Regions from separate parts of the Mesorhizobium sp. CNPSo 4688 genome, predicted to be linked through region 2. Evidence: predicted binding sites of a transcription regulator. Region 2 holds the regulator's gene; each other region holds the start of a gene.

Region 1 (10,543 bases), on a different contig from region 2:
TGAAAGTCGAGTTCCTCGAAGGCAAATGGGACGGGCTGATCGCCGGTCTCGACGCCAATCGCTATGACGCCGTCATCAACGAGGTCGGCATCACCGACACGCGCAAGGCCAAGTACGACTTCTCCGATCCCTACATCGCCTCCAAGGCGGTGCTGATCGTGCGCGGTGACGATACCGCCATCAAGACCTTCGCCGATCTCAAGGGCAAGAAGGCGGCGCAGTCGCTGACCTCGAATTTCGGCAAGCTCGCCGAGACCAACGGCGCCGAACTCGTCGGCACCGACGGCTTCGACCAATCGATCCAGCTGCTGCTCACCGGCCGCGCCGACGCCACCATCAATGACAGCCTGTCCTTCCTCGACTTCAAGAAGCACAAGCCCGACGCCAATGTGAAGATCGCCGCACAGGAAGAGAACGCCGACTATTCCGGCGTCATCGTGCGCAAGGGCGATCCCGAACTGGTGGCCGCGATCAACAAGGCGCTGGCCGACATCAAGGCCGACGGCACCTACAAGAAGATCGCCAACACCTATTTCGGCCAGGACGTTTCGCAGTAACGAAAGTCTCCCGGCGGTTTGCCGGCAACGACACAATAGCGGCGGGCCGTCTTTGACGGCTCGCCGTTTTTCGCATGATATGACAACCGCACAATCGCACTGCCGGACCGGTCTAGACGGCATTTGCAAGGAGAGGAGCCGCTCGTGCCGCATTGGCTGCAACTGATGCTGGACTCGTTGCCGACGCTGTTGTGGGCGGCGCTGATCTTCACCGTGCCGCTGACGCTGCTGTCGTTTGCGCTCGGCCTGTTCGTCGGCCTTGTTGTCGCTCTGGTGCGGCTGTTCGGGCCGAAGCCGCTGGTCGCCGTGGTCCGCTTCTATGTCTGGATTTTTCGCGGCACGCCGCTTTTGGTGCAGCTGTTCCTGATCTTTTACGGCCTGCCCTCGGTCGGCATATTGCTCGACGCCTTTCCGGCGGCGCTGATCGGCTTCACCCTCAACATCGGCGCCTACAGTTCCGAAATCATCCGCGCCGTGATCGGGTCGGTGCCGAAGGGGCAGTGGGAGGCGGCCTATTCGATCGGGATGACCTGGAGCCAGGCGATGCGGCGCACCATCCTGCCGCAAGCCGGCCGGGTCGCGGTGCCACCGCTGTCCAACACCTTCATCTCGCTGGTCAAGGATACGTCGCTGGCTGCCGCCATCACCGTGCCGGAAATGTTCCAGGCAGCGCAGCGCATCGTCGCCACCACCTATGAGCCGCTGATCCTCTATGTCGAGGCGGCGATCCTTTATCTGGCAATGAGCTCGGTGCTGTCTGCCCTGCAGACGCGGCTGGAGGAACGGCTCAACCGTTACGGCGGCTTCCTGGAGGCGCGCTCATGATCGGCCTCACCGACATCGAAAAGCGCTTCGGCGACAATCTTGTGCTGAAGGGCGTAACGGTCACCATTGCCGAAGGCAGCGTCACCGCGTTGGTCGGTCCGTCCGGCGGGGGAAAGAGCACGCTGCTGCGCTGCATCAACCTCCTGGAGATCCCGACCTCGGGCACGGTGCGCATCGGCGACGAGACGCTGGACTTCCGTCCCAGCATCAAGATCCCCAGTCGGGACATCCAGCGCCTGCGGCTGCAGACCGGCATGGTGTTCCAGAATTTCCAGCTGTTCCCGCACCGCACCGCCATCGAGAACGTCATGGAGGGGTTGGTGACGGTGCTGAAATGGCCAACGGCAAAGGCGCGTGAGCGGGCGCTGGCGCTGCTCGAGAAGGTCGGCATGGCGCACAAGGCCGATGCATGGCCGGCGACTCTGTCGGGCGGCCAACAGCAGCGCGTGGCGATTGCCCGCGCGCTGGCGCCGTCGCCCAAGGTGCTGCTCTGCGACGAGCCGACCTCGGCGCTCGATCCTGAACTGGCGCAGGAAGTGGTCGACGTGCTTGGGAAGCTCGCCAGCGAAGGCACGACCATGGTGATGGCGACGCATGACCTGCGCCTCGCCTCGAAGATCGCGCAGGAGGTGGTGTTCCTCGACGCCGGCGTCGTCGTCGAGAAGGGGCCGTCCGCCGTGGTGTTCAGCAATCCGGAGCGCGAACGGACGAAGCGCTTTATCGCGACGCTGAAGCAGGAAGCGGCGAAGGAAGCCGGCGGCTGAGCCCTTTACCTCCCCTGTGGGGAGGTCGGACCGAAGGTCCGGGTGGGGGCCGTGACGCACCTAAGGCTCAAAAACAAAAAACCCGGCGCGAGGCCGGGTTTTTCATGAATTCAAATTCGAAAGCGATCAGGCAGCTTCTTCCTGCTCGGATTCCTCATTGTCGGCCTTGGCGCCGCGCTTAGGGCCCTTGTTGAGGTTGACCTCGATCAGGCGCACGGCTTCGGTTTCCGACATGCGGTTGACCGCGGCGATCTCGCGGGCCATGCGGTCGAGTGCCGCCTCATAGAGCTGACGCTCGGAATAGGACTGCTCCGGCTGGTTGTCGGCGCGGTAGAGATCGCGCACGACTTCCGAGATCGAGATCAGGTCGCCCGAATTGATCTTGGCATCATATTCCTGGGCGCGGCGCGACCACATGGTGCGCTTGACCCGGGCGCGACCCTGCACGACCTTCAGCGCGCGCTCGACATAATCCTCTTCCGACAGCTTGCGCATGCCGATGGAGGTCGCCTTGGCGACCGGCACTTTCAGCCGCATCTTGTCCTTCTGGAAGTCGATGACAAACAATTCCAGCTTGTGGCCCGCAACTTCCTGCTCGTCGATCGAGACGATCTGGCCGACGCCGTGCGCCGGATAGACGATGTACTCGCCGGTCTTGAAACCGTGACGTGCCGCGGTGGACTTCTTCTGCGGGGTGATCGTTGCCATTACGCCCTGAACTCCTTGTTGTGGTACCGGCGGCCTGCCGGTCCGAACGCGTGCGACCGGGGACACCGATCGTTAGCCGCACAACAGATGAACCCATCGGAAAAAGCCGGGACCGGCAAACCGCGTACATAGCGACTGCCTGGCCCAAATTGCTCTGGTCCGATTGGGGATTTCACCTTTCAGTGATTTGGGGCGCTTGCGCCATAAATCGACGTTGTGTCACCGGCATGTTTCAGTTGATATAGCACAAAAAGTAGGAAGAATCAAGGTTTTGCTGCAAACGCACAGGTCGAGCGACATCGCCGCCTGTCAAGGCGGTTGATCCATGACGCGCGTTACGCAGCGTTATAACGGCTCACTGGGCCTCTCAGTCAGTCGCCTTCGCCCGGTTCGGCAGAGAAGTATTTCTCGAACTTGCCGGTCTCACCATCGAAGGTCTTGGCGTCTGCCGGAGGCTCCTTCTTGGCGGTGATGTTGGGCCATTTCTCGGCGTATTCGGTGTTGACCTGCAGCCATTTGTCGAGACCGGGCTCGGTGTCGGGCTTGATCGCATCGGCCGGGCATTCCGGTTCGCAGACACCGCAGTCGATGCACTCGTCGGGATGTATGACGAGCATGTTCTCGCCTTCATAGAAACAGTCGACCGGACAGACCTCGATGCAGTCCATGTACTTGCATTTAATGCAGTTGTCGGTCACGACATAGGTCATTGGTCGGCTCCGGGACGTCCCGTTTTTAATAGGCTTTTTTGGTGAGGTAACCCCTTTGCCTGCCGCTTGCAAGGGCGGCCGTGCCTGGCGGCACCGGCGCTTCCGAAATGGAATTCCAGATCGCCGGCATGGCGAAGAGCGCCAAGGCTTCAGTCTTCGCCGAACAGCCGGTCGGTTTGCCTGCGTTCTTTCTTGGTCGGACGGCCGCTGCCGGCCTCGCGCAGCGCGGGAATGGCATCGGCAACAGCCTCGCCTTTCGGCGCCGGCGGCGGTGACAGATCCTCATAGAGCGTGCGCGCTTCCTCGGCCGGGCCGCGTCGCACACCTGTAGCCAGCACCTTCCAGACGAAGATCCGGCGCTCGTGCGTGATGGTCAAAACATCGCCGGCCTTGACCAGATCCGAGGCCTGCGCTGCTTTGTCGCTGTTGATGCGGACGCGTCCGGCAACCACCAGCTTGGCCGCCAGCGAGCGCGATTTCACCGCGCGCGCGAAAAACAGCCATTTGTCGATGCGCTGGCGACCCTCAGCAACCATCGAACCGTGCCGTGCCTACTTCTTCAGCTGGTCGCGCAAGGCGGCGAGCTTGGCGAAGGGCGAGTCCGGATCGAAGCGCACCGGCCGTTCCTCGCGCGGCTTGGCCTGGAAGGCCGGCTTGCCGCCCTGCGGACCGCCTTTGCCTTCCGGCCTGCCGCCCTTCCAGTCGGGCCGACCTTCGCGACGCTCGCCTTGCGGCTTGCCATCGCGGCGCTGTTCGCCTTCGGCCTGCGGCTTGGGCTTGAACTTCGAGCGGTCGAAGCGCGGCTTGGCGGCACCGTCGCGCTGGTCGCGCCGGCCCTGATAGGCCGGCCGTTCGCCCGGTGCCGGCTGTCCGCCGGCAGCGTCGGCAGGCGCATCGGTGCGAGCAGCCTGGCCGTTGCGTGGGCGATTGTCCCGGCGGCTTTCGTGACGATGACGCGGGCGCTGCTCGAAACGGCCCTGCCGCCACAACAGGATTGGTTTTGGTTCTTCAGCCTCTGGCGCAGGCTCGGCGGTTCCACCCTCCCCCTCGTGGGGAGGGTCGGCGCGCAGCGCCGGGGTGGGGGCAGCGCCGGCGTCGCCGGTTGCCTCTTCAGCGTCGGCGGCGTCAGCACGACTTGCTTCGTCAGCGCCGTCACCCCCACCCGCGTCGCTTCGCGCCGCGGCCTCCCCCATCGAGGGGGAGGTAAGGGCGTCGGCGCTTTCGGTGACAGTGACGTCGGCGACAGCTTCTATGACGGGCGGGACTTCTTCCGCGATTTCTGCGGGAGCTTCGATTTGATCTTCAGAAACAGCCCCCGCTGCCGGTTGGGCGACGGACTCTGCGGTATCCTCTGACGTAACTTCTGCGGCGGAAGCTTCAACAGCCGCGTCCGGCTCCGCACCCTCGGCGGGTGCTCCGGTGACAGCATCCGCTGCTGCGGCTTCCGCCGCAGCCTTTGCAGCCGCTTCCGCCAGCTTTGCCGCAGCCGCTTCCCGCGCCGAATTGTCCTGCGCTTCCAGCCGCGCTTTCACCTCTGCAGGCGGCTTCGGCTCGGCGCGGTAGCCGAGACCCTTCAGGATCTCTTCCATGTCGTCGGCGGTGGCGCCGAGGATCGACATCATCGGCGGGGTCACCATGAAGGACTGGCCGTCATAGGCGCCGTCCGGGCGCTGGCCGAGGCCGGGCTTCCAGTTGGTCGCCGGGCGGATCAGGTCGGCCAGCCGTTCCAGAATGTCGATGCGCACGGCGCGGCGGCCGAGATTGCGGTAGCCGGCGAGCTTGTAGAAGGTCTTGTCGAAAGCCGGGTCGATGACCACCGAGGTGCGGCCGGAGGCCAGCGCGTGGACCACGTCGCCGAAGCCGGGCTTGTCCTTGCCGTCATTCTTCAGCGCCCACAAAAGCGTGATCAGCCCGGCGGGTGCGGGCTTGATCAGCGCCGGCACGAAGATGTGGTAGGCGCCAAAACGCACACCGAGCCGGCGCAGGGCGGCGCGTCCTTCCTGGTCGAGCGACTTCATTTCTTCGGCGATGTCGCGGCGGTTGATCAGGCCGAAATGCTCGACGAGCTGAAAGGCGATGCCACGGCCGATGCCGGTGATCTGCTCGGCATTCTTGAGGTCGACCAGCGGCTTCAGCAGCGACTCGATCTGGAAATTGACGAAACGCTCGGCGCGCGCCGCGACCTTGTCGCGGGCGGGGCCGGTCAGCTGCTCGTCGGCCAGCAGCACCAGGCGCGGCTTCAGCGCGTCCTCGCCGGCAACCAGCGTGCCGATCGGTGCGCCGATCCAGCGCAGCGTGCCGTCGGAGCCGAGCGCCAGGTCGCCATTGGCGCAGGCGCCGAAGCGTTCTGCGCGCGCCTCGAACTCGGCGGCCAGCGCCTTTTGCGCTGCCGTGCGCACGGCCTTGGCGTCTTCGCCGCCGGCGCTCTGGTCGGCGGTGAAGCGGAACCCTTGCAACTCGCCGACATGATGGCCTTCGACAAGGACGGTTCCGGTAGGACTGATTTCGGCTTCAGGCATTGTATTTTCTCTAAGGCGCCGCATGAGGACGGAAGTCCTGCGGTCTACAAACCGTTTCGTCAACCGCTCATGCAGCGCATCCGACAATCTGTCTTCGATTTCGCGCGTCTTTTCCTGCCAGTGTGCCTGATCGGCCAGCCAGCCGGGTCTGTTGGACACGAATGTCCAGGTGCGGATCTGGGCGATCCGGTGCGACAGCGTGTCGATATCGCCCTCGGTCGTGTCGGCCCTGCGCACCTGCTCGGCCATGTAGTTCTCGTCGACATGGCCGTGTTTGGCGAGGTCCGTGTAGATCGAGGCGATGAGGTCGGAGTGCTGGGCCGGCGCGATCTTGCGGTAGTCGGGGAGCGCGCAAGCCTCCCACAACAGCGCCACGCGCTTGGCATTGGTGGCGAGCGCGCGGATGTCCTCGTCGCGGGAGAGGTGCTCGAGCGCCTGCGCATCGACCGCCGGCAGCGCCCGCGTCAGCCCTTCGACCGGGGCGTTGGCCTCGATCGAACGCTTCAGTGCGTCGAGGCTGGCGAAATCGAAATGCGCGGTGCGCCATTGCAGCACCTTCACCGGGTCGAACTCATGGCCCTCGATGCGCTTGACCAGCTCCTCGTCCAGCGGATCGACCTGACCGGTGACGCCGAAAGTGCCGTCGCGCAGATGGCGGCCGGCGCGGCCGGCGATCTGGCCGAGCTCGGCCGCTGTCAGATTGCGGTACTGGTAGCCATCGAATTTGCGGTTCTGGGCAAAGGCGACATGGTCGAGATCGAGGTTGAGACCCATGCCGATGGCGTCGGTGGCAACGAGATAATCGACGTCGCCCGCCTGGAACATTGCCACCTGGGCGTTGCGGGTGCGTGGGCTGAGCGCGCCGAGCACGACGGCGGCACCACCTTGCTGGCGGCGGATCAGCTCGCCGATGGCATAGACCTCGTCGGCGGAGAAGGCGACGATGGCGGTGCGACGCGGCAAACGGGTCAATTTCTTCGAGCCGGCATACGCGAGGTGCGACAGCCGCGGCCGCGTCACCACCGAAACGCCCTTCAACAGGCGCTGCAGGATGCCATGCATGGTGGCGGCACCGAGCAGCAGCGTTTCCTGGCGGCCGCGCAGATGCAGGATGCGATCGGTGAAGATGTGGCCGCGTTCGAGGTCGCCGGCAAGCTGCACCTCGTCGATGGCGACGAAGGCGGCGTCGGTCTCGCGCGGCATGGCCTCGACGGTACAGACCGAATATTTCGCACCGGGCGGCTGGATTTTTTCCTCGCCGGTGATCAGCGCCACCTTGTGGGCACCGACCTTTTCGCAGACGCGGGCGTAGACTTCTCGCGCCAGCAGCCGCAGCGGCAGGCCGATGATGCCACTCTCATGCGCGACCATGCGCTCGATGGCGAGATGGGTCTTGCCGGTGTTGGTTGGCCCCAGCACAGCAGTCACGTCGCGGCCCGACAGGATCAGCGGCTCGGTGTGTTTCGGCTGGATGTTCATCGGCCCTGAAATGAGGCTTTCTGCATCGTGTTGTCGGGAGCGCGCCTCGCATGGCGCGTATGACACGCGACACATAGGGATTTCGGGCGCGAAGCGAAAGCGGAATGTTCCGGCCGTCGGTTCGGGAGTCTCGTTCGAGGTCCGGATTCGATCCCGATTAACAGTTGGAACGAGTCTGGAACGAATCGGCGACGAATCAGTGACTCCAGCAGATTCAGCTTTTGTTCACGGCTACATATGGATTTTGCGACCGGGAGTCTCACCACATGCTGAATCGCTGAAACTGGCCCAATTCATGCAGGGCGAGCTTTGCCATTAACCTTTGCCGTTGAAACATGATCACCGTCCAACGGCCGTTGGCCAAGATTATGAAATTATTGATTTTTCTTAACCGGCCTTAACCATTTGGCAGAGCTTTTCGGTCTTCGCCATTAACGTTTCGGTCAAAGCCGGAACAAATCGGCGACGAATCAGCGATGAGCGGGTTTTCCCGATTTGTTCACCCCAATATGTGGTGTTATCCACAGCTTGCCCACCGAGAATTCACAGCTTGTGAAGCGGGTTTCGCACAGCCTGAGCCGGCGCCGTTAATCTTTGGGTGCCGGAACGGGGCAGCACCTCACACACTGGCTCTCCGAGCATGCCGGTCGGCGATGAAAAAAACGGGCTGTTCAACGGCCCGTTTTTCTCTCGCCGAAATATTGGTCTCAGGCGAAGTACTGACCGCCATTGGCGGTGATGGTCGAGCCGGTGATGAAGCCGGCATCCTCGGAGGCGAGGAAGACGACGCAGCGCGCGATCTCTTCCGGCTCGCCGAGGCGGCCGACCGGGATCTGCGGCAGGATGCGCTCGTTGAGCACCTTCTCGTCGATTGCCCTGACCATCTCGGTGGCGATGTAGCCGGGGCAGATGACGTTGACGGTGATGCCCGCGCGGGCCCCCTCCTGGGCAAGCGCCTTGGAGAAGCCGATGTCGCCGGCCTTGGCGGCGGAATAGTTGACCTGGCCGGCTTGGCCCTTCTGGCCGTTGATCGAGGAGATGGTGATGACGCGGCCGAACTTGCGGTCGCGCATGCCGCCCCACAGCGGATGCGTCATGTTGAAGACACCGGAGAGGTTGGTGTCGATGACTTCTTTCCACTGCTCGCGCGTCAGTTTGTGGAACATGGCGTCGCGGGTGATGCCGGCATTGTTGACCAGCACCGAGACCGGGCCGAGATCGGCCTCGACCTGTCTGATCCCGGCGGCGCAGGCATCGTAGTCGGCGACCGACCATTTGTAGGTCTTGATGCCGGTTTCCCCGCTGAACTTCCCCGCAGCCTCGTCATTGCCGGCATAGTTGGCGGCAACCGTGTAACCCGCATTCTTCAGGCCGATCGAAATGGCGGCGCCTATGCCGCGCGATCCGCCGGTGACGAGCGCTACTTTGGTCATGTGTCCTCCCAGGCATTAAAGTTGATCGCATGTTCGAGTGGGTATTCCTCTTTCCCCACTCTGTTGTCCGTCGATACCTTGTCTCGTTCTTACAGCGCTTCCACGCACAAGGCGACGCCCATGCCGCCGCCGATGCAGAGCGTGGCGAGGCCCTTCTTGGCGCCGCGGCGGCGCATCTCGAAAACCAGCGTGTTGAAGACGCGCGCGCCGGAGGCGCCGATCGGATGGCCGATGGCAATCGCCCCGCCATTGACGTTGACGATCGATGTATCCCAGCCCATGCCCTTGTTGACGGCGCAGGCCTGCGCGGCGAAGGCTTCATTGGCCTCGACGAGGTCGAGGTCCTTGACCGACCAGCCGGCCTTCTCCAGCGCCCGCTTCGAAGCGGGAATAGGTCCGGTGCCCATGATCGCCGGATCGACGCCGGCGGTCGCCCATGACGCGATGCGCACCAGCGGGGTGATGCCGCGCCTTGTGGCTTCGGCCTCGGTCATCAGCAGCGCGCCGGCAGCGCCGTCATTGATGCCGGAAGCGTTGGCAGCGGTCACCGTGCCGTCCTTGTCGAAGGCCGGCTTCAGCTTGGTCATGGCGTCGAGCGTGGCGCCGTGGCGGATGTACTCGTCCTGGTCGACAATGGTGTCGCCCTTCCTGCCCTTGATGGTGACGGCGATGATCTCGTCCTTGAACTTGCCGGCCTTCTGTGCCGCTTCAGCCTTGTTCTGCGACGCCAGCGCGAACTGATCCTGGTCGTCGCGGGTGATCTGGAACTGGCGGGCGACGTTCTCGGCGGTGTTGCCCATGTGATAGCCATTGAAAGCGTCCCACAGGCCGTCCTTGATCATGGTGTCGATCATCTTGTAGTCGCCCATCTTGACGCCGGCGCGCAGGTGCTCGGCGTGCGGCGACAGCGACATCGATTCCTGGCCGCCGGCAATGATCACCTTGGCGTCGCCGGTGGCGATCTGCTGCATGCCGAGCGCGATGGCGCGCAGACCCGAGCCGCAAACCTGGTTGAGGCCCCAGGCGGTGGTTTCCTTGGGCAGGCCGGCATTGATCGACGCCTGGCGGGCGGGGTTCTGGCCCTGGGCTGCCGTCAGCACCTGGCCGAGAATGACCTCGTCGACTTCGCCGGGCTCGACGCCGGCGCGCGACAAAAGCTCCTTGATGACGACGGCGCCAAGCTCATGCGCCGGGGTAGCGGCGAAGGCGCCGTTGAAGGAGCCGACAGCGGTGCGTGCCGCGCTGGCGACAACGATTGAATTGGCAGCGGACATTTTTCTCTCCAGACTTCGAGGTCGTATTCTCTAGTGTTGTTGGGACTTTTCTTGCCCGTTCCACACCCCAAGTCAAACCGGAAATGGGCATGCCGGCCATGCGCCGCAAGCAGGGCACGAGCGGCCGGCGCGGTCGCCGGGCCTTTGCTGCGCAGCATATTTAGCCTGCCATGCAGCATTAAATGATGCCGCACTGCACAAACCGCTTGGAATTATGGAGCTTTTGCGCATATCCTTAAAAATGGCGCAATCGTTACCGGTGGCTTACTCAGGC
Region 2 (10,543 bases):
TCGCGCTGATGGGGCTCAGCGCCATTCTACGCGATCTGCCGCGCCTGATGCGGCGCATCGGCCAGACGGCTGGTGCGGTCGCTGCTGAGAAACCCGACTGTCTGATCACCATCGACAGCCCTGACTTTTCTTTGCGCGTGGCCAAAAAGGTCCGCGCTGCCGATCCTTCCATCCCGATCGTCCATTATGTCTGCCCGAGTGTCTGGGCATGGCGGCCGGGCAGGGCGGTAGCGATGAAGCCCTATGTCGACCACATACTGTGCATCCTGCCTTTCGAGGTGAAGGAGCTCAGCCGGCTCGGCGGCCCGCCCGGAACCTATGTCGGACACCGCCTCACGCATGATCCGGGTGTGCTCAGCGCGGCAAGGGCGCAAGGCCAGCCGCGCGATCTCTCAGCGGACCGCGTCAAGACATTGCTTGTGCTGCCCGGCTCGCGGCGCGGCGAGGTAAGCCGGCTTATCGATCCCTTCGGCCAGACGATCTCGGCGCTGCGCGCGCGTGGACACCGCCTGCGCCTGCTGTTGCCCACGGTGCCGCATGTCGCCGACCTGGTCAAAACATCGGTCGCGCGCTGGGATGAAAAGCCTGAGATCATCCTCGATGCCGAGCGCAAATGGCAGGCCTTCGGCAAGGCCGATGCGGCGCTGATTGCTTCGGGAACGGTATCGCTCGAACTGGCGCTGTCTGGTGTGCCGATGATCTCATGCTACCGGCTCGATCCGGTGATGCGCATGGTCCAGGGGCTGGTCACGGTGTGGAGCGCCACCTTGCCCAATCTGATCGCCGACCAGGCGATCGTGCCGGAGCACTACAACCAATATGTGCGACCGCGCTATCTGGCGCGGCAGCTCGAGGCTCTGTTTTCAGACACAGCCTATCGCACTTGGCAAAAGGACGGTTTTGCCGAGGTTGCCAGGCGCATGGCCACTGACAAGCCCTCCGGCGATATCGCGGCGGAAGTCGTTCTTCGCCACGTCAAGCTTCGTCACTCCAACTAAAAAGCGCCCTTGCGGGCGCTTTTTGCAGTGTCACGGCGAAGCCGCATGCGGCTTCGATTACCGCTTTGCGATCGGCACGTAGTCGCGTTCCGGCGCGCCGGTATAGAGCTGGCGCGGGCGGCCGATCTTCTGGTGCGGATCCTCGATCATTTCCTTCCACTGCGCGATCCAGCCGACGGTGCGGGCGACCGCGAACAGCACGGTGAACATGGTGGTGGGGAAGCCCAGCGCCTTCAGCGTGATGCCGGAATAGAAGTCGACGTTCGGATAGAGCTTCTTCTCGATGAAGTAGGAATCGGTCAGCGCGATCTTTTCCAGCTCCATGGCGATGTCGAGCAGCGGATCGTCCTTGATGCCAAGTTCGCCCAGCACCTCATGCGCGGTCTTCTGCATGATTTTCGCGCGAGGATCGTAGTTCTTGTAGACGCGGTGGCCAAAGCCCATCAGCCGGAACGGATCGTTCTTGTCCTTGGCGCGGGCGATGAATTCCGGGATGTGGTCGACATGGCCGATCTCGCCCAGCATGTTGAGCGCGGCCTCGTTGGCGCCGCCATGCGCAGGGCCCCACAGGCAGGCGATGCCGGCGGCGATGCAGGCGAACGGGTTGGCGCCCGACGAGCCGGCAAGACGCACCGTCGAGGTCGAGGCGTTCTGCTCGTGGTCGGCATGCAGGATGAAGATACGCTCCATGGCGCGCGCCAGCACCGGGTTGATCTTGTATTCCTCGCACGGCACGGCAAAGCACATGTGCAGGAAGTTGGCGGCGAAGTTCAGCTCGTTCTTCGGGTAAATGAAGGGCTGGCCGATATGGTATTTGTAGGCCATGGCCGCGATCGTCGGCATCTTGGCGATCAGCCGCATCGAGGCGACCATGCGCTGATACGGGTCCGAAATGTCGGTGGAGTCGTGATAGAAGGCCGACAGCGCGCCGACCACGCCGCACATCACAGCCATTGGGTGCGCGTCGCGGCGGAAGCCGGTGAAGAAGCGCGACATCTGCTCATGCACCATGGTGTGGCGCGTCACCCGGTAGTCGAAGTCGTCCTTCTGCGCCTTGGTCGGCAGTTCACCGTAGAGCAGCAGGTAGCAGACTTCGAGGAAGTCGCCATGCTCGGCCAGCTGGTCGATCGGATAGCCGCGGTGCAGCAGGATGCCGGCATCGCCGTCGATGAAGGTTATCGCCGACTCGCAGCTCGCCGTCGAGGTGAAGCCGGGGTCGTAGGTAAAGGCGCCGGTGGTGTTGTAGAGCGCACCGATGTCGATGACGTCAGGCCCGACCGAGCCGCTTCGCACCTTGAGTTCGTACGTCTTGCCGGCCAGTTCGAGCGTGGCAGTCGACGGGTGCGTCGTCTTGCTGCCGGTTTCCAGTTTTGTCGCAGCTTCGCTCATTCTCAAACTCCTTCATGTTCCTCATGCCGGCAAGGCAATTCCTGCTAACGACACGTCGAAATCACCGGAATGCGCGAACTCGCCACCGCATTTTGGGAGGTGCGTGCCAGATTGGGCCAGGGCCTAATGTTGCACTGCGAAACGCGCCTTTCAATGCCAATCTTCTTGGGCCAGTTCGCTCCTAATCGATTTGATCGCCAATCCGCGCCAGGCTTTCCCCGCGGCCGAGCACGGCAAGCACGTCGAAAACGCCGGGCGAGGTGCTGCGGCCGGTAAGGGCTGCTCTCAGTGGCTGGGCCACGGCGCCAAGCTTGTGGCCGCCAGCCGTCGCGAACTCGCGCACCGCGGATTCCGCAGCAGCGGCCGTCCATTCGCCCGAAACCGTCTGCAAAGCCGCGTGTGCGCCACGCAGGATCGCCCGCGCGTCGGCATTGAGCAGTGCGGCCGCCTTCTCGTCGATCGGCAGCGGCCGCTCGACGAACAGGAAGCCGGCGCCATCGGCCAGCTCGACCAGTGTCTTGGCGCGCTCCTTCAGGCCGGGCAGGGCGGCCAGCAGTTGCGCCTTCCTGGTGTCATCGAGGCGGGCGGCCAGCGCCGGGCCGCCTTCGAGATAGGGAAGAGTGGCGACGAAGATGTCGATAAGTGCCTGATCATCCATCTTGCGCATATGCACGCCGTTCAGCGCGTCGAGCTTGGCGAAGTCGAAGCGCGCCGCACCCTTGTTGACGTCGCCGATGTCGAACCATGAGATCATGTCCTTGATCGACATCACCTCGTCGTCGCCATGGCTCCAGCCGAGGCGGGCGAGATAATTGAGCAGCGCCTCGGGCAGATAACCCATGGCGCGGTAGGCCTCGACGCCGAGCGCGCCATGCCGCTTTGACAGCTTGGCGCCGTCGGCGCCGTGGATCAGCGGGATGTGCGACATGGACGGCACCTCCCAGCCCATGGCGTTGTAAATCACTGTCTGGCGCGCGGCATTGGTCAGATGGTCGTCGCCACGAATGATGTGGGTGACGCCCATGTCGTGGTCGTCGACGACGACGGCATGCATGTAGGTCGGGACACCATCCGAACGCAGGATGATGAAATCGTCGAGATCCTTGTTGGGGAAGCGCACCTCGCCCTGCACGCGGTCATGCACCACGGTCTCGCCCTCGGTCGGTGCTTTGATGCGAATGGCGCCCTTGACGCCGGCTGGCGCCTCGGAGGGGTCGCGGTCGCGCCAAGCACCATTGTAGCGCGGCGGCAGGCTCTTGGCGCGTGCCGCCTCGCGCATCGCCTCGAGCTCGGCGGGAGTCTCGTAGGCGTAGTAGGCCTTGCCCAGGCGCACCAGCTCCTCGGCCACCTCGCGGTGGCGCGGCGCACGCTCGAACTGCGAGACGGCCTCACCGTCCCAGGACAGGCCGAGCCAGGTCAGCCCATCGAGAATGGCCTGGGTTGCCGCAGCGGTGGAGCGTTCGCGGTCGGTGTCCTCGATGCGCAGCAGCATCGTGCCGTCAGTGTGCTTGGCGTAGAGCCAGTTGAACAGCGCGGTGCGCGCGCCACCGATATGCAGGTAGCCGGTGGGCGAGGGGGCAAAACGGGTGACCACCCTGTTGGACATGGCAATTTTGTTGGACATGGCAATTCTCGGGGCAAGGCTAGAAAACGGGGTGCGTGATCGCGCGGACTTTCGCACTTTGCGCGTTCATGTAGCATAGGGGGTCTGGGGCGCAAGGGGCAGACCCGATGGCTGGACGTGGCCGGGGCGAGGATCAAGGCGAGGGCGCTGCGACAAGCGTCAACGAACGCTCCCTGTTTGCCGACAGTCCCTATGCCGAGCCGATGCCCGTCGCGCTGCCCGAGACGCGACCTGGTCTCCGGCCTTTGTCTCCGGATGACACTGCGTCGGCGTCGGTCGACGCCGTGCCCGGATCCGCCATTCGTCTGCGCAGGCTGCTGCGCCGATCGACATGGCCAGCAATCCGCCGCAGCGTTGCCATGGCCGCCGTCACCGAACTCGACCGTGGCGTTGCCTTTCTGCTGGTGCCGGTTTTCCTGGCGGCCGGCGTCATCATTTATTTCTCGCTGGCCAGCGAGCCAGGCTTTGCCCAGCCAATCGCGATTGTGCTGCTCACGGCCTGTTGCGCAGCCGTCGCGCGGTCCTGGCCGAAGACGCATCTGCTCTGCATGGCTGCCATGCTGTGCGCGCTTGGCGTCGTCGCCGCCAAGGTCGAGACCTGGCACGCCGGAACGCAAATGCTTGGCTCCGAGATCCAGACACGACTGACCGGACGCGTCGTCAGTCTCGAGCAGATGGAGAACGGCCGCGTAAGGCTGACGCTCGACGTGATTTCGACCGCTCGCCCCAGGCTGCGCTACGCGCCGGAGCGGGTCAGGCTCTCGGCGCGCGCCGTTCCCGCCGATATGACCGCCGGCTCCCTGATCACCGGCTATGCCAGGCTGTTGCCGCCGACCGGTCCGGTGCGGCCGGAGAGCTACGATTTCTCCTTCGACAGCTATTTCACCGGCATCGGCGGCAGCGGCTTCTTTCTCGGTAATCCGAAAACCATTGCTTCGCAGGGCCCGCCGCCGCTGACCGCACGGCTCTCTTCGGCAATCGAGAATGCGCGCGAAAACATTGCCGACCATATCAGGGGCAAGATCGGCGGCGCCGAAGGCGAGATTGCCGCGGCGCTCATTGTCGGTGTGCGCGCCGGCATTCCGGACGAGGTCAACGAGGCGATGCGGCGCACCGGCATCTACCACATCATCTCCATTTCCGGCCTGCACATGGCGCTGGTCGCCGGCACCATCATGGCATTGCTGCGTGGCGCCTTTGCGCTATTTCCGGATTTCTCCTCGCGCCAGCCGGTCAAGAAATATGCCGCCGCCGCGGCGCTTGTTTCCATCGCCGCCTATCTCGTCATTTCAGGCATCGTGGTTGCCGCCGAGCGCAGCTTCATCATGCTGGCGGTCATGCTTGTCGCGGTGCTGTTTGATCGCGCAGCGCTGACCATGCGCAATCTGGCGATCTCGGCCATCGCCGTCATCCTGATGTCGCCGCACGAGGTCGTCGGCCCGAGCTTCCAGATGTCGTTTGCGGCTACTGCCGCCCTTGTCGGCGCCTATGCCGGCTGGGCTGACTACCGCGCCGACAAGGTGAGAACGCCGCCCGCAAGGCGCTCGTTCGTCGGCTTCCTGTCGCGAAAATTCGTGCTGGCCATGGGCGGTCTCGCCATGACATCGATCATCGCAGGCAGCGCCACTTTGCTGTTTGCCATCTGGCATTTTCAGCGCGTGTCGCCACTCAGCCTGCTCGCCAATCTGGCGGTGATGCCGATCGTCTCGCTGGTCGTCATGCCGTTTGCGGTGCTCAGCGCGCTGGCCATGCCGTTCGGCGCCGATGGGCCGTTCCTCTATGTCATGGGCAAGGGGCTGACGGCGATGATCGCCATCTCCGCCTGGATTTCTCAGCGTTCGCCGGTCGATGCCGTCGGGCTGATCTCAATCCGCTCGGTGCTGCTGGTAGCGGTCGCCCTCGTCATCGCCACCATGGCCACCACCTGGCTGAGGCTGGCGGCCGTGCCTTTCGCGCTGGCCGGCCTGTTGACTGTGCCGCAGGTGCGCACGCCCGATGTGCTTATCTCGGAGGATGCGCATCTGGTGGCATTGCCAATCGGCGGCGGCGAACTCGCGCTCAACCGGGAACGCTCGAACGAATTCACCACCGATAATTGGAAACGGGCATTGAGAGCCGAAACCATTATCCCGCCTGAGATTTTCGAGGCAACGGACACGCGGTTCGATCTAGAGCCACTCGACTTGCCGCCAGGCTCGCCCTTCTATTGCACAGGCAATCTCTGCATTGCCCGGCACCCCGCCGGAGCCATCATCGCGCTGGCAAAAGACCGCAACACAGCGCGGCCAGCCTGCGCTTTCGCGAGCCTGATCGTCATCGACGACGCCACCGCCTACAATCCGTGCCGCGACCCGCTGGTGCTGGTCGTGACCAAGAAGCAACTTGCCCGCGATGGTAGTGCCGCCGTCTTCTTCGACCCACAATCGGCCGCGACAGCGCCAACCATCCGCTTCGCCGTCGACAAGCCCTATCGTCCCTGGCACGAGCAACGCCGCTTCTCACGCGAAGCGCGTGGAATGCCGCCTTATAAGCAGCCCGAGAAGTACAAACCTAAACCGGCTCAGTAGCGCCTGATCAGCCCAACCAGCTTGCCCTGCACCTTGACCCTGTCCGGCCCGAAGATGCGGGTTTCGTAGGCCGGGTTGGCGGCTTCCAGCGCGATCGAGGCGCCCTTGCGGCGGAAGCGCTTCAGCGTCGCTTCCTCTTCATCGACCAGCGCCACCACGATCTCGCCGGGGCTCGCCGTATCGGCATTGCGGATGATCACCGTGTCGCCGTCGAAAATGCCGGCCTCGATCATCGAGTCACCCTTGACCTCGAGCGCGTAGTGTTCGCCGCCCATAATCATGTCCGGCGGCACCGAGATCGAATGGGTCTGGTGCTGGATGGCGTCGATCGGCACACCGGCGGCGATGCGGCCCATCACCGGGATCGACACCGCGGAAACCGCGTCGTCATTGCCGGCCGACATCGAACGAGAAGAGGAGGCCGGCTTGATCTGGCGGCCGAGACCGCCTTGCCCCTGACCGCCTTGACCGAGACTGCCCTGGATGACGCTCGGCGAAAACTTCTTCGCCGCGTTGAGGCCGGGCGCGATCGAGTCGGGCAGCCGCAGCACTTCCAGTGCTCGAGCCCGGTTCGGCAGCCGGCGAATGAAGCCGCGCTCCTCCAGCGCCGTGATCAGGCGATGGATACCGGACTTCGAGGCAAGGTCGAGCGCCTCCTTCATCTCGTCGAAAGACGGCGGGATTCCGCTCTCCTTCAGGCGTTCATGGATGAACATCAGGAGTTCATGTTGTTTGCGCGTCAGCATCGCGGCCCCCACGGGTTCTGAAACCAGAATCGGAAAAAACAAACCCAGAACAAACACTATCTGTTCCAGTTGTGTTCCGCAACCTTTTAAAGTTTAATGAATGTGTTGACGTTTTGTTCAGCGTAACATCAGCACGCTGCAGGCCGCACCCGCGGCTGAGGCCGGAGCGAAGGGCTCGCGCACGATCAAGCCGTTGGCGTCGGCCAGCATTCTCAGCATCGAGGAATCCTGGATGCCGAATGGCGTTGCCACCAGTGCGCCGGCTTCATCCCGGACCACGGCGCGCACATAGTCTTGCCTGAGATCGTTGGCCGGCATCGCGGCGCCAAGTTGCGCCGGGCGAATGTCCTGCCGATGGACGCGGCCGCCGAGCTGCGCCAACAGCGGCTTCAGGAACAGCTGCGAACAGACCAGGCTCGCCACCGGATTGCCGGGCAGGCCGATGCACCTGATATCGCCGAGACGCCCGAACATCAGCGGCTTGCCCGGGCGCATGGCGAGCTTCCAGAAATCGAGCTTCATGCCTTCGCCGGTCAACACGTCGTGCACGAGGTCGTGGTCGCCGACCGAGGCGCCGCCGAGCGTCACGATAACGTCGGCCTTTGCCGCGACAGCCTTGCGCACCAGCGCCGCTATGTCGGCCTTGCGATCTGCCGCGATGCCGAGATCAAGCGCTTTGGCGCCGACAGACTGCGCGGCGGCCACAACACCGTAAGCGTTGGAGGAGATAATCTGATCCGGACCGGGGTCACGCCCCGGCGGCAGCAATTCGTCGCCGGTGGCGATGATCGCGACCAGAGGCCGGCGCACGACGTTGAGCCTCGGATGATTGGCCGACGCCGCAAGCGACAATGCGGCCGGATCGAGCACGCGACCTTTTTGCAGGAGCAGGTCGCCTTGCGAGAAATCCAGTCCACGGCGGCGGATGTTACGGTCTTTCGCGGTCGGCTCGGTGACCTCGATATGGCCATTGCCAAGGTCGCGGACATTCTCCTGGATGACGATCGTGTCGGCACCTTCGGGCACCGGCGCGCCGGTGAAAATGCGGACAGCCTCCGCCCTGCCGACAGAGCCGTCAAAGCCGCGTCCGGCCGGGGCCATGCCGATCACCGAAAGCCGCGCCGGGGCGGATGCCACATCCTGCGCCCGCGCGGCATAGCCGTCCATGGCGGACGCGTTGAAAGGCGGCTGGGTGCGTAGCGCCACGACAGGCTCCGCCAGCACCCGGTCGGCCGCATCCGCCAGCGCGACGCTCTCGGCCGGCAGCGCCGCAGCGCCGTCCAGCAGGCGCTCCAGCGCCTCGGCGACCGGGACAAGCGCCATCAGGCGCCCGCCTTGTAGTCGCCGGACTTACCGCCGGTCTTTTCCACAAGCCTTATGCCGGAAATCACCATGGCGCGATCGGCCGCCTTAGCCATGTCGTAAATAGTCAGGCATGCCACCGAGGCTGCGGTCAGCGCTTCCATTTCGACCCCGGTCTTGCCGGTGACGCGGGCGAGCGCGGTGACCCTGAGGCCGGGCAGCGCCGCGTCCGGCTCGATGTCGACCGACACCTTGGTCAACAGCAGCGGATGGCAGAGCGGGATCAGCTCATGCGTCTTCTTGGCTGCCATGATGCCGGCGATGCGCGCTGTGCCCAGCACATCGCCCTTCTTGGCGTCGCCGTCGAGGATCATTTTCAGGGTTTCCGGCTGCATCGAGACAAAACCCTCGGCAATCGCCGTGCGCGTCGTCTCCGCCTTGTCGCCGACATCGACCATGTTGGCCTCGCCCTTGGCGCCGAGATGGGTGAGGGCGGCTGGCATCCTCAGACGGCCTCTGCCGGCGTCTTGCCCGTCAGAAGCAGGCGCGTTGCCGCCGCCACATCCTCTTGCCGCATCAGGCTTTCGCCGACAAGGAAGGTTTCGATGCCGGCCTTTTGCATCCTGAGGCAGTCGTCATGGGTGAAAATACCGCTCTCGCTGACCAGCAAGCGGTCGCCCGGCACCATCGACGCCAGCCGCTCGGAGGTTTCCAGGCTGGTTTCGAACGTTCTAAGATTGCGGTTATTGATGCCGATCAGCCGCGACGAGAGTTTTACCGCGCGCTCGGTCTCGGCTTCGTCATGCACCTCGATCAGCGCATCCATGCCGAGTTCGAATGCGGTCGCTTCCAATTCGCTCGCCAAGGCATCGTCGACGCTGGCTATGATGATCAGGATGGCGTCGGCGCCCCAGGCGCGGGCCTCGTAGACCTGGTAGGGGTCAAACAGGAAATCCTTGCGCAGCGCGGGCAGCGACACCGCCTTGCGGGCGTTGGTTAGAAATTCCGGCGCGCCCTGGAAAGACGGCGCATCGGTCAGCACCGAAAGACAGGCAGCGCCGCCTTTCTCATAGGCCTGCGCCAGCGCTGGCGGGTCGAAATCGGCACGGATCAACCCTTTGGAAGGGCTCGCCTTCTTGATTTCGGCGATCAGGGCAAAGTTGCCGGATCGGCGCTTCGCCTCGAGCGCCGCGAGAAAGCCGCGCGGCGCGTCGGCGTCCTTGGCCCGTGCCTTGATCTCGGCCAGCGGTATCAGCGCCTTTGCCGCCGCGATCTCGTCGCGCTTGTAGGCCTCGATCTTGCGCAGAATGTCAGCCACGGGCCTATCCGTTCGAAATCTCGACCAGCCTGTCGAGCACGCCTAGCGCCCGGCCGCTGTCGATGGCTTGTGCCGCCGCCGCCATGCCGTCGGCAAGCGTTGTTGCCTTGCCCGCCACCACCATGCCGGCGCCGGCATTCATCAGCACCGTGTCGCGATAGGCGCCGGCAGCGCCGCCCAGCATGTCGCGCAATGCCTGGGCGTTGTAGGCGGCGTCTCCGCCGCGCAACTCGTCCTTGGTGTGGCGCTGCAAGCCGACTGCTTCCGGGGTGAGCGTAAAGTGGCGGATCTCGCCGCCGGCCAGTTCGGCAACCTGCGTTTCGCCGGTGGTGGTGATCTCGTCATAGCCGTCGCCGTGGACGACCCAGGCATGCTCTGTACCCAGCGCCTTCAATGTCTCGGCCACCGGCACGATCCATTCCGGCAGGAACACGCCGACCATCTGGCGGCTTACGCCGGCCGGATTGGACAGCGGTCCGAGCAGGTTGAAGATTGTGCGGGTGCCGAGCTCGACGCGCGTCGGGCCGACATGCTTCATTGCCGGATGATGCGCTGGCGCGAACATGAAGCCGACGCCCGCCTCATGGATGCAGCGGCCG
Region 3 (10,543 bases), on a different contig from region 2:
TGGTCGATGAACGCGTCGCATTGGCCGACCTCGAAACGCTGACCCAGATCTACCAGCGCTTCATAGAAGACTGGTTCGAGCAAGGCTGATCATGCTTTCGGTTGACGAGACCTATTCATCGCTTACCGGCGCCTGGCGGCTGATGCTCGGCAAGGTCGACGGCTTGCGGCTGCTCGACCTGTCGGCGGACGGCTTCTGGAATTCCTTCTTTGCCATCGTCGTCGCCGCGCCGGCGATGATCGTCGGCTGGGTCGGCACTGCCAACGAGATCGGCGACCCGAATGCGTTCGCCGGTCGGCTGGGCATGTTGATCCGCCTGGCAACCGTCGACCTCGGCTCGTGGCTGCTGCCGCTGGTCGCGCTTGCCTTGGTCGCGTCGCGTGCCGGCATCGGCGACCGCTTCGTTCACTACGTCGTCGCCAGCAACTGGGCGTCGGCAATCACCGCCTGGATGCTGCTGCCATCGGCGTTGATCAGGCTCTTCCTGCCGTCCGGCAACCCATTCGCCGAGTTGGTGTGGCTGGTTCTGGTGGTGCTGTCGCTGGTCCTCACCTGGCGGATGACCAACGTCGCGATCGGCAAGGGCGCGGCTGTCGGCACCGCCGTTTTCACAGGCATGCTGGTGGTGTCTCTGGCCGTCTTGTTCGGCCTTGTGGCGCTGCTCGGTATTACCGTACCGACGGCCGCCCCGGCCTAGGACCCATCGGGGTAATCGACACCGACCAGAAAAAGCCCGTCGGGCGGCGCCACCTGGCCGCAGGCGGCGCGGTCTTGCGCGTCGAGCGCGGCCTTGAGGTCGGCAGCCGTCCAGCCGCCGTCGCCGACGCGTTTCAGCGACCCGACCATGGAGCGCACCTGGTTGTGCAGGAATGAGCGCGCCGAGGCCCTGACCTCGATCAGGTCACCCTGGCGGCTCACATCGAGCCGCTCCAGCGTCCGCACCGGACTGTTGGCCTGGCATTGCGTCGAGCGGAAGGTGGTAAAGTCATGTCGGCCGAGCAGGACTTTCGCCGCTTCGTGCATGGCGTCGGCGTCGAGCCGCTTCGGCACCCACCAGACCTTGCCCTTTTCCATCGCAGCCGGCGCGCGCCGGTTGAGGATGCGGTAGAGATAGTGCCGCCCGGTGGCCGAGAAACGGGCATCGAAATCGTCGGGGACAAGCGTCGCCTGCAGGATGGCGACGTGCGCACCCGCCGCCTGCAGATGCGCGTTGATGGCGTCGCGCACCTTATCGTTGGGCCACGCCTTGGCGAGGTCGACATGCGCCACCTGGGCGGTCGCATGCACGCCGGCGTCGGTACGGCCGGCCGCGCGCAACCGCACCGCCTCGCCGCTGAATTTCTCGATCGCCTGCTCTATCGCCTGCTGCACCGAAGGCTGATCCGCCTGGTGTTGCCAGCCGGCGAAGAGGCTGCCGTCATATTCGATATCGAGACGAAAACGCGGCATGGGCGATCTGCACTCGCCTAGAGCCGGAAGATTTCAGGTCGAATCGACCTGAAATCTGAATCCGGCTCTAAATCAAAGAGATAGAGCATGATGTCGTCCGAAAACCGCTTCACACTTTTCGGCATCATGCTCAGGCGGCGAGTGCGGTAAAGGCCTGGGCGTAAACCAGTTTGCCTTTTTCGGGTGAGTCACCCCAGGCCAGCGCCTGCAGCGCCTCACCCTGGTATTCGCTCTCGAACTTTTCGGCGCGCGCATGGTTGTAGCCGAAGCGGCCGTAATAGGCCGGATCGCCCAAGACAACGGCGAGCACTTCGCCGGCGTCCTTGAGGCGGATATGCGCCTCGCGGATCAGCGCACCACCAATGCCCGAACCATGGAACGAAGGTTCCACCGCCAACGGCGCCAGCGCCACCGCCGGGAAACTCTTGCCGCCATTCTGCACATACAGCCTGGAGAACAGGATGTGGCCGACCACCTGGCCGTCTTCTTCCGCCACAAGCTCGACAACGGCGTCGCCGCCGGTGACCAACGCGTCGACCAGACCGGCCTCCGCCTGCTGGCCGAATGCGTGTTCCTCGACGAAGCGAATAGCCTCGCGATCCCGCGGCGTTGCCGCGCGTATCGACATCATGCTCATGAGAATTTCATTCCTTTTTCGATCTTGGCCCCGCGCAGAAACTCCTGCGCGGCAGCGGGCCTTCCGCCCGCCCGTTGAACTTCGACCAGCCTGATTGCGCCTGTTCCGCAGGCGACCGTCAGGCGGTCATCGAGAATTCCTCCCGACTCGCCCATGCCTTCAGAAAGCGTGCCTTCCGAAAGCGTCGAGCGAAGCAGTTTCAGCCGTTCTGTGCGGCCACCAATATCGGCCTCGCACCACGCGCCAGGGAATGGCGACAGGCCGCGAATATGATTGTGGACCTCGCCAGCCGGCCGCGTCCAGTCAACACGCGTCTCCGATTTGTCGATTTTCCTGGCGTAGGTCACCCCGTCAGTCGCCTGCAAGGTGGATGCCAGCGTATTTGTCTCCAATCGGGACAGCGCTTCCACCATCAGGGTGGCGCCAATGTTCATCAAGCGATCATGCAGGTCGCCGGCCGTCATATCGGGTCCGATGGCGCATTTTTCAACCAGTGCCACCGGGCCGGTGTCCAGGCCCTCTTCCATATGCATCACCATCATGCCGGTCTCAGTATCGCCGGCCATGATGGCACGCTGGATGGGAGCAGCACCACGCCATCGCGGCAAAAGCGAGGCATGGCCGTTGATACAGCCGAGCCGCGGGGCCTCCAGAATAGCCTTCGGCAACAACAGGCCATAGGCGACGACGACGGCGACATCGGCCTGCAAGGCGCGGAAAGCGGCCTGCTCACCCTCGCTCTTCAGTGAAATCGGTGTGCGTACCGCGACATCAAGCCGCTCGGCCTCGCGCTGCACCGGCGACGGCGTCAGTTCCAGCCCACGGCGGCCTGCGGCGCGCGGCGGCTGGGTGTAAACGGCTGCTATCTCGTGTCCCGCCTCGGCGATCGCGCGCAGCACCGGCACCGAAAACTCCGGCGTGCCCATGAAGATGACGCGGAGCGACATCTTCTTATCCCACCAGCTTGCCCGGCGCCTTGTCCTTGGCGAGCTTCTTGAACTTCTTGACCACCATGTCGCGTTTAAGCTTCGAGATGTGGTCGATGAACAGCACGCCGTTGAGGTGGTCGATCTCGTGCTGCAGGCAGGTCGCCATCAGGCCTTCGGCCTCGATCTCCTGCAGTTTGCCGTCGCGGTCGAGATATTTCACCCGCACCGAAGCCGGCCGTTCGACCTCGGCATAATAGTCCGGGATCGACAGGCAGCCTTCCTCGTAGACCGACCGCGCGTCGGCGCTTTCGAGCACTTCGGGATTGATGAAGACATGCGGCGCCGGCGTCTCGTCTTCCTTGGCGAGGTCGATGACCAGCATGCGCAGCGGCTCGCCGATCTGGATTGCGGCGAGCCCGATGCCCGGAGCGTCATACATGGTCTCCAGCATGTCGTCGGCCAGTTTGCGCACGGACGCGTCGACGCGTTCGAGCGGTTTGGAAACCTGGCGCAGGATGGGATCGGGAAGGATGATGAGCGGCTTGATCGACATGGCGTCTCACCTAAGACGCCATGCGAAAAGCGTCAACGGGGCGGTTTGCGCCCGTTCACGTTTTGATCTGTGCCAGACCGGCGAATCGGCTATGCTGGCGACATGAACGACCTGAACTCCATCCTTTCCGAACCTGTGGCCCAGCTTGGCGCCACGACGATCACGCTCGGCCATGCGCTGGCCTTCGGCGCGATCGTGTTTCTCGGCCTGTTCCTGGCGCTGGTGGTTGCCCTGTGGCGGTCGGCCAGGGCGCGCACCATCGCCGCCGCGGAAGCCGCCGACCACGCCCGCGACGCCGAGGCGCGGATGGCCGGCATTCTGCAAAGCCAAGCCGAGATGCAGGGCCGCATGGGCGCCATCGCCGAGGTGTTCGGCGCAAGGCAGGCCGAACTCAACCAGTCGATCGGCCAGCGCCTCGACGCCATGACCGGCCGCCTCGGCCAGACCATGACCGAGCAGACCAAATCGACGCATGAAAGCCTGGCGAAATTGCAGGAGCGGCTGGCCGTCATCGATACCGCGCAAGGCAACATCCAGTCGCTTGCCGGCCAAGTCGTGCAGTTGCAGGCGATCCTGTCCAACAAGCAGACGCGCGGCGCCTTCGGCCAGTCGCGCATGGAGGCGATCGTCGCCGACGGCCTGCCGATGGGCGCCTATGAATTCCAGGCGACGTTGTCGAACGGCAGCCGGCCCGACTGCCTGGTGAGGATGCCGAATGGCGCTCCGTCGCTGGCCATCGACGCCAAGTTTCCGCTCGAAGCCTGGAACGCCATTCGCGCCGCCGATGGCGCCGACTTGCAGAAGGTCGCGGCCCAGGCCTTCCGCCGCGACATCGAGATCCATGTCCGCGATATCTCGGAAAAATATTTGATCCAGGGTGAGACGCAGGACACCGCCTTCATGTTCGTGCCGTCAGAATCGGTGTTCGCCGAAATCCACGAGAATTTCGACGCGGTCATCCAGAAGGCGCACCGCGCCCGTGTCATCATCGTTTCGCCGTCACTGCTGATGCTGTCGATCCAGGTCATCCAGGCGATCCTCAAGGATGCCCGCATGCGCGAGCAGGCGCATCTGATCCAGGGCGAAGTGATCCGGCTGATGGAAGACGTAGCGCGCGTCGACGAACGCGTGCGCCGGCTGCAGACGCACTTCGGCCAGTCGGCCAAGGATATTGACGAGATCCTGGTGTCGACATCGAAGGTGACCAGGCGCGGCCAGAAGATCGAGGCGCTGGAGTTCGGCGAAAGCGAACCTGAAGTGCGCGGCGGCGGACCCGCCAAGGCCGAACCCGGGGTGCGGGTGGCGGATTCCAAGACGGGCCAGCTCAGGCTCCGTGTCGTCGAAGGCGACGATTAGACCGTAGCGACGATTACGTGTGCCTGGATTTTGGCCGCAACCTCGCCGTTGCCATGCCTGGCTGCAATCACGGCAGCGACATGATCGGTTGCCGCTTCCAGTTTTCCCGCATCCCTGGCCTCGATCTCGGTGCGAAGAAGCGTTCCCTGGCAATAGGCAACCGCCGGAAGCCGCGGCGAGGATGCACGGCTTTGTTCGGCCCTCGTCTCGATCGCCACACGGGAGAAACCTGCGCCTTCCACCTCGCTGCGGATCAGAGCCGTGTCATGGTAGCCGTGCGGCGTACGGGCGAGAAAGCGCGGCGGGTCGTCCGGAAAGATCTCCGCAAGAGCGTTCGTCACATCATTGGCGAACATATTCTCCTCGATGCGATCCCACACGTTGAACAGGAAATGGCCTCCGGGCTTCAGGACCCGCTTTGCTTCGCGATAGCCGGCGGTGCGGTCGGGAAAGAACATCGCGCCGAACTGGCAGCAAACGAGATCGAAGGCCGCATCTTCAAACGGCAGCGCCAGTGCATCCGCCTGACGCCATTGGATGCGACTGTCGGGAGCTTGCCGCGAAGCCGCAAAGTCGAGCATCGGCTGGTTGAGATCGGTCACGACATAGCTCGCGCCGGGAGACAGTTTTGGCGCCAATGCGCGGGTGACGACCCCGGTGCCTGCGGCGACTTCCAGGACAGCGCCGGGCGACAAGGCCGCTGCCCGTCGTGCCATATCCGCGGCGAACGGCTCGAAAATCAACGGCACCATGTAGCGGTCGTAGTTTTCTGGAATCGAGCCGGCAAAGATCTTGTCTGTTTCCAGCATCGCTACCACCCGCATTCTGTTTGATGGCGAGCCTAGCACATAATTCTGTTTGGGCCGCGTTTAACCGGAACGCAGGGTGCTACTGCGCCTCTACGATGCTTACGCCCTCGAATTCCGGAAGCCAGTGCAGGGCCGATCGGTGCCATTTCTGCTGGGTCGGAACCAGATCCTCGCGTTGCCGCGCGGTCCCGGTCCTGATCCCATAGACCTTCGGGCCGTCGCCAACCGACGTAGCGTAAAGATGCGAGCCGCAGTCGCCGCAAAAGGCTTGGGCGCGCTTGGCGCCGCTCGATCCTGTCTTGATATAGACCTTCGGCGTGCCTTTGGTGATCCTGTAGTGATCCTCAGGTGCGGGAACGGTGACACGAAAGGCGGTGCCGGTCAGTTGCTGGCAATCCGTGCAATGACAGATGGAGGTCTTTTCCGGGTCGACCTCTGCTTCATAAGTTATGGCGCCGCAATGGCACCCACCGTCGATTTTCATCGTCACTCCTCCAAAAGTCGCTCAATCTTAGCCGAGCGATGCGGGAAGGCAACGGCGCCGCGCTAGGCCAGAGGCGGATCGGACGCAGCCTCGATAACCTTGCGCCGGCGTTCCCAGGTTCCCGTCGTCTGCGGCTTGACGAACAGCCTGGTGATCTCCGGCATCTCTTTCTTCAAGAGCGCCTCCAGGCGCTCGACGCAGGCTTCGATCTCGGGCGCCGTCAGATGATCCTCGAACTCGATGCTGAGGCCAGCGACGATCTGTTGTGGCCCGAGGTGGACGGTGAGAACGCCGTTGGCCCGTTGCACCGCCGGATCCTGCTGGGCGATCGCCAGCACCTTGGCCTGTACTTCCGGCGAGGCCGTCTCGCCGATGAGCAGGCCCTTGCTTTCCCGCGCCAGGAAGATGGCGGTAGCACCGAGGATCACCGCGATGCCGATCGAGGCGGCGCCGTCGAGTTCGGGCATGTCGAGGACCTCCGCCGCCAGGATGCCGGCGAAGGCGACGACGAGGCCAAGGAGCGCGGCGCTGTCCTCGAACAGGATCGTGTAAACACTCGGATCCTTGCTCGATTGCACGGCCTGCAGCCAGCCCTGCTTGCCCTTTTGCTGGCGGAACTCCTTCAGCGCCACATACCAGGAGCTGCCCTCGAACAGCATCGAGAGGCCAAGCACGATGTAGTTGATTTTGGGATTGGCGACCGGCTCGGGCGCCATGATGTGGATGACCCCCTCGTAGAACGACACCCCGGCGCCGAGCGCAAAGACGAGCAGGGCGACGATAAAGCTCCAGAAATACAGCTCGCGGCCATGGCCCAGCGGATGTGTGCGGTCCGGCGGCCGGGCAGCGCCGTGCATGCCGTAGAGCAGCAGGCCGCCATTGCCGGTGTCGACCAGCGAGTGCACGCCTTCCGACAGCATGGCCGAGCTGCCGGTGAAGAAGGCGGCGACGAATTTGGTCAGCGCAATGGCGAGATTGCCGGCAAGCGCCGCGTAGATGACCGTCTTCGACCCGCCATGCGCTGCCATGCTGTCCCTCCAAGGCACCCAATGTAACGGCCCTGCGACCGAAGCTCTACGGGCATCACAACGCGTCAGACGCCCGGTCGTTCAGGCCCTTGAAGGCTGGCTGGAGAAAAAGACGCCGCTATTCGATGATCTCGTCCGTCCAGACCTTAAAGCTGGCCAGCGTGCCCGGCCCGAAAATGTGGGTCAGCGGCACGTCGGCGGCGTCGCGGCCGGAGGCAATCAGGATGCGGCCGATGCGCGGGGAATTGTTGCGCGGATCGAAGACATGCCAGCGGCCGCCGAGATAGACCTCCATCCAGGCGGCGAAATCCATGCTCGCCCAAGGCTTCGGCATGCCGATGTCGCTGATGTAGCCGGTGCAGTAGCGGGTCGGGATGTTGAGCGCGCGGCAGAAGGCGACGGCGAGATGGGCAAAGTCGCGGCAGACGCCGCTTTGCTCGCGATAGGCTTCGGCCGCGGTGCGCGTCGGCCGCGCATTGCCGTAGCTGAAGACGATGTGGTTGTGGACGAAGTCGCAGACCGCCTGGACGCGTGGGACGCCGAGCGGTGTGTTGCCGAACAGCCGCCATGCGTCATTGGCCAAAAGATCACTTTCGCAGAAGCGGCTGGGCAACAGGAACAGCAGTGTGTCCGAGGGCAAGTCGCGCACCTCGTGCTGCCAGGCCATCAGGTCGCCCATCTCGAAGGTGCCGGGATCGCGAATGACTGAATCGGTGCCGAAGGTGAAGCGTCCGGGTGGCGCGATGAAGCGGTTGCACCAATTGCCGAAACTGTCGCGGTAGCTCTGAATCGGCACGGCCGGATTGGAGGTCAGGAAATCCGGACGCTCGAGATCGGATGCGCGGGAGTAATGGACGTTGAGCATCGCGATCAGCGGCGTTTCCTGCGGAAAGTCGAAGCTCATCTCGCAGCCGATGTGAATTCGCATCTGTGTCCTGACCGACCTGCCTGATCATCGCCCGGCAGGAAGCGCGGCCTGATGCTGCAGTGCGAAGACAACCATGGCACGGACCGGCATGGTTTACGAGCAAATTAGAAAGCGGTTGAAAGCGGCCCGCTGGCGCCGGCGACAGGCGCCAGCCCCCTTGCAGTCCGGCGTTTCTCTTGTTTCACTTGGCGTCCCAGCAATTGGAGGACCGAATCATGGCTAAAGGTGCGATGAAGGCGGGCAAGGAAGCCCGCAAGCCGAAGAAGGACGCCAAGAAGCCCGCCGCGGCTCCGGCGCTCAAGGCGCCTCCCGTCAAGGCGATCAGGCTCAAGGACAAGTAAGTCGCTCGGACCGAAATCCGGGCAATCCGTTTCGGCGCAGATTTTTACACCGGCGGCATGAGCAATGCCGCCGGTGTTTTGTTGATCGGGCAGGCGAAGCCGCCTATACCGAAGCCGCGAGGACGACCTCGCGCCTTCCCCGAAAAAACCGGCCGGGACGACCCGCCATCCTCATGGAATGGAGTGCATCCCGATGTCGTGGATTTTTCTGTTTTTCGCCGGCCTGTTCGAGATCGGCTGGGCAATCGGCCTCAAATACACCGACGGCTTCTCGAAGCCGCTGCCGACGGTGCTCACCGTCGCGTCGATGATCGTCAGCCTGGGGCTGCTCGGTCTGGCGCTGAAGACGCTGCCTGTCGGTACGGCCTATGCGGTGTGGACCGGCATCGGCACGGTCGGCACGGCGCTGCTCGGCATCTGGCTGCTGGGCGAGCCGGCAACCGCGATCCGGCTCGGCTGCATTGCGCTCATCGTCTGCGGCATCATGGGGTTGAAGCTGGCCGCCTAGACCGAGGAAATCGGCGCACAAATACGTACAGGGCCGCTGGAAGGCGACCCTGATGTCCGATCGTTTCGATCGAAGCGTTAGCGGGCGGAGAAGCCCGGAGGCGTCCGGCCGGTGCGCTGCTTGCGCGCCGCATAGCGTGCGTCGCGCTTGGCCTTGCGTTCGGCTTCGTCAGCCAGCAAACGGGCGATGCGCTCGTTTTCTTCGGCTTCCTTGATCTTCGCTTCAGCCTGCGCTGCCTCTTCGGCGGCAATACGCGCCGCTTCGGCTGCTGCCTCGCGCTCGGCCTTCTCGACCGCCTCGCGTGCCAGCTTTTCCTGCTTCAGCCTGGCCTTTTCGGCCTCGCGCTTTTCACGCGCCTCGAGGATCGCCTTGCGTTCGGCCTGTCTTGCCAGCACTGCAGGATCATCTGCCGCCGGCTTTGACTTGAAGCGCTCCAGAAGCGCCTTCTTTGCCTCGTTCGCGGCATTGCGCCGCTCGAAAATGTCTTTTTCCCTGTAGATAGCCAAGTCCACTTCCCTGAAGTCAATTCGCGACGCTTACATACGCGCGAAAACCGATAGTTCAAGCGCCAAAACGGAATGCCAGCCATGAAATTCTACGCTGTTGCAGCCAGGAGACGCGCTTTTGCCGACCAAAGCCGACAGAAGCTGGCTGAAACAGACATGCACTGTTCATCATCCTCCCCTCTGGCGGCAAGGCGGCTCGGTCGCTACCTAAAGCGCGTCGCGCTTTCGGTCTTTTGTTTCTGTGCATGTCGTTCTCTCAAAACCGGGACCACTTTTGAGCGACATGCTCTAGCCGCAAAACCCAACCATTGGATGACAGATCATGGAACTCGGTCTCTACACTTTTGCCGACGTCAGTCCCGAGCCCGGCCCCGGCGCGATCGGCCCGCATGAGCGGCTGCGCAACCTGATCGAAGAGATCGAGCTGGCCGACCAGGTCGGCCTCGATGTCTTTGGTCTCGGCGAACATCACCGCCCCGACTATGCCGCTTCAGCACCGGTGGTGGCGCTGGCCGCCGCCGCTGAACGTACCAAGCGTATCAAGCTGACCAGCGCGGTCACTGTTTTGTCCTCCGACGATCCGGTGCGCGTCTTCCAGCAGTTCGCGACGCTCGACCTTCTGTCGGGCGGCCGGGCCGAGATCATGGCCGGGCGCGGTTCGTTCATCGAATCCTTCCCGCTGTTCGGCTACAATCTCGAAGACTATGACGAACTGTTCGCCGAAAAGCTCGATTTGCTCCTAGCGATACGCGACAGTGTGAAAGTCACCTGGTCCGGCAATCTGCGCGCGGCAATCAACGACCGTGGCGTCTATCCGCGCCCGTTGCAGGACAAATTGCCGATCTGGATCGCCATTGGCGGAACGCCGCAATCGGCTGCCCGCGCCGGCGTGCTCGGCCTGCCGCTGGCGCTGGCCATTATCGGCGGCGAGCCGGCGCGCTTTGCGCCGCTGTTCGACATCTACCGCGAGGCTGCGAAGCGTGCCGGCACCGGCCCCACGGGGCTTGCCACCAGC

Evidence for each region. The regulator LexA, encoded in region 2, represses DNA repair genes until DNA is damaged. The targets are predictions, from matches to a motif close to TGTTCNNNNTGTGTTCNG.
Region 1: a site for LexA is predicted at 7,728-7,745, ahead of AC04SH_RS03150 (helicase-related protein). Genes of this name have one in related genera too.
Region 3: a site for LexA is predicted at 3,621-3,638, ahead of AC04SH_RS07410 (DNA recombination protein RmuC). Genes of this name have one in related genera too.

Annotation. Positions count from the first base shown of each region.
Region 1 covers NZ_JBWLUY010000002.1:21,762-32,304, reverse strand. The annotation lists gene AC04SH_RS03180 (amino acid ABC transporter substrate-binding protein) at 1-557, shown strand, start outside; gene AC04SH_RS03175 (amino acid ABC transporter permease) at 702-1,382, shown strand; gene AC04SH_RS03170 (amino acid ABC transporter ATP-binding protein) at 1,379-2,146, shown strand; gene AC04SH_RS03165 (CarD family transcriptional regulator) at 2,273-2,854, opposite strand; gene fdxA (ferredoxin FdxA) at 3,226-3,564, opposite strand; gene AC04SH_RS03155 (RNA-binding S4 domain-containing protein) at 3,714-4,100, opposite strand; gene AC04SH_RS03150 (helicase-related protein) at 4,116-7,562, opposite strand; gene phbB (acetoacetyl-CoA reductase) at 8,270-8,995, opposite strand; gene AC04SH_RS03140 (acetyl-CoA C-acetyltransferase) at 9,085-10,269, opposite strand.
Region 2 covers NZ_JBWLUY010000001.1:193,088-203,630, reverse strand. The annotation lists gene lpxB (lipid-A-disaccharide synthase) at 1-998, shown strand, start outside; gene gltA (citrate synthase) at 1,056-2,387, opposite strand; gene gltX (glutamate--tRNA ligase) at 2,569-3,993, opposite strand; gene AC04SH_RS01070 (ComEC/Rec2 family competence protein) at 4,119-6,578, shown strand; gene lexA (transcriptional repressor LexA) at 6,572-7,324, opposite strand; gene AC04SH_RS01060 (molybdopterin molybdotransferase MoeA) at 7,442-8,647, opposite strand; gene moaC (cyclic pyranopterin monophosphate synthase MoaC) at 8,647-9,129, opposite strand; gene trpC (indole-3-glycerol phosphate synthase TrpC) at 9,132-9,944, opposite strand; gene trpD (anthranilate phosphoribosyltransferase) at 9,949-10,543, opposite strand, start outside.
Region 3 covers NZ_JBWLUY010000003.1:352,998-363,540, forward strand. The annotation lists gene dapE (succinyl-diaminopimelate desuccinylase) at 1-89, shown strand, start outside; gene AC04SH_RS07385 (transporter) at 92-697, shown strand; gene truA (tRNA pseudouridine(38-40) synthase TruA) at 694-1,449, opposite strand; gene AC04SH_RS07395 (GNAT family N-acetyltransferase) at 1,580-2,086, opposite strand; gene fmt (methionyl-tRNA formyltransferase) at 2,083-3,033, opposite strand; gene def (peptide deformylase) at 3,038-3,568, opposite strand; gene AC04SH_RS07410 (DNA recombination protein RmuC) at 3,671-4,924, shown strand; gene AC04SH_RS07415 (class I SAM-dependent methyltransferase) at 4,921-5,733, opposite strand; gene AC04SH_RS07420 (GFA family protein) at 5,813-6,217, opposite strand; gene AC04SH_RS07425 (cation diffusion facilitator family transporter) at 6,280-7,245, opposite strand; gene AC04SH_RS07430 (transglutaminase-like domain-containing protein) at 7,364-8,173, opposite strand; gene AC04SH_RS07435 (hypothetical protein) at 8,389-8,514, shown strand; gene sugE (quaternary ammonium compound efflux SMR transporter SugE) at 8,708-9,022, shown strand; gene AC04SH_RS07445 (DUF6481 family protein) at 9,100-9,528, opposite strand; gene AC04SH_RS07450 (LLM class flavin-dependent oxidoreductase) at 9,851-10,543, shown strand, end outside.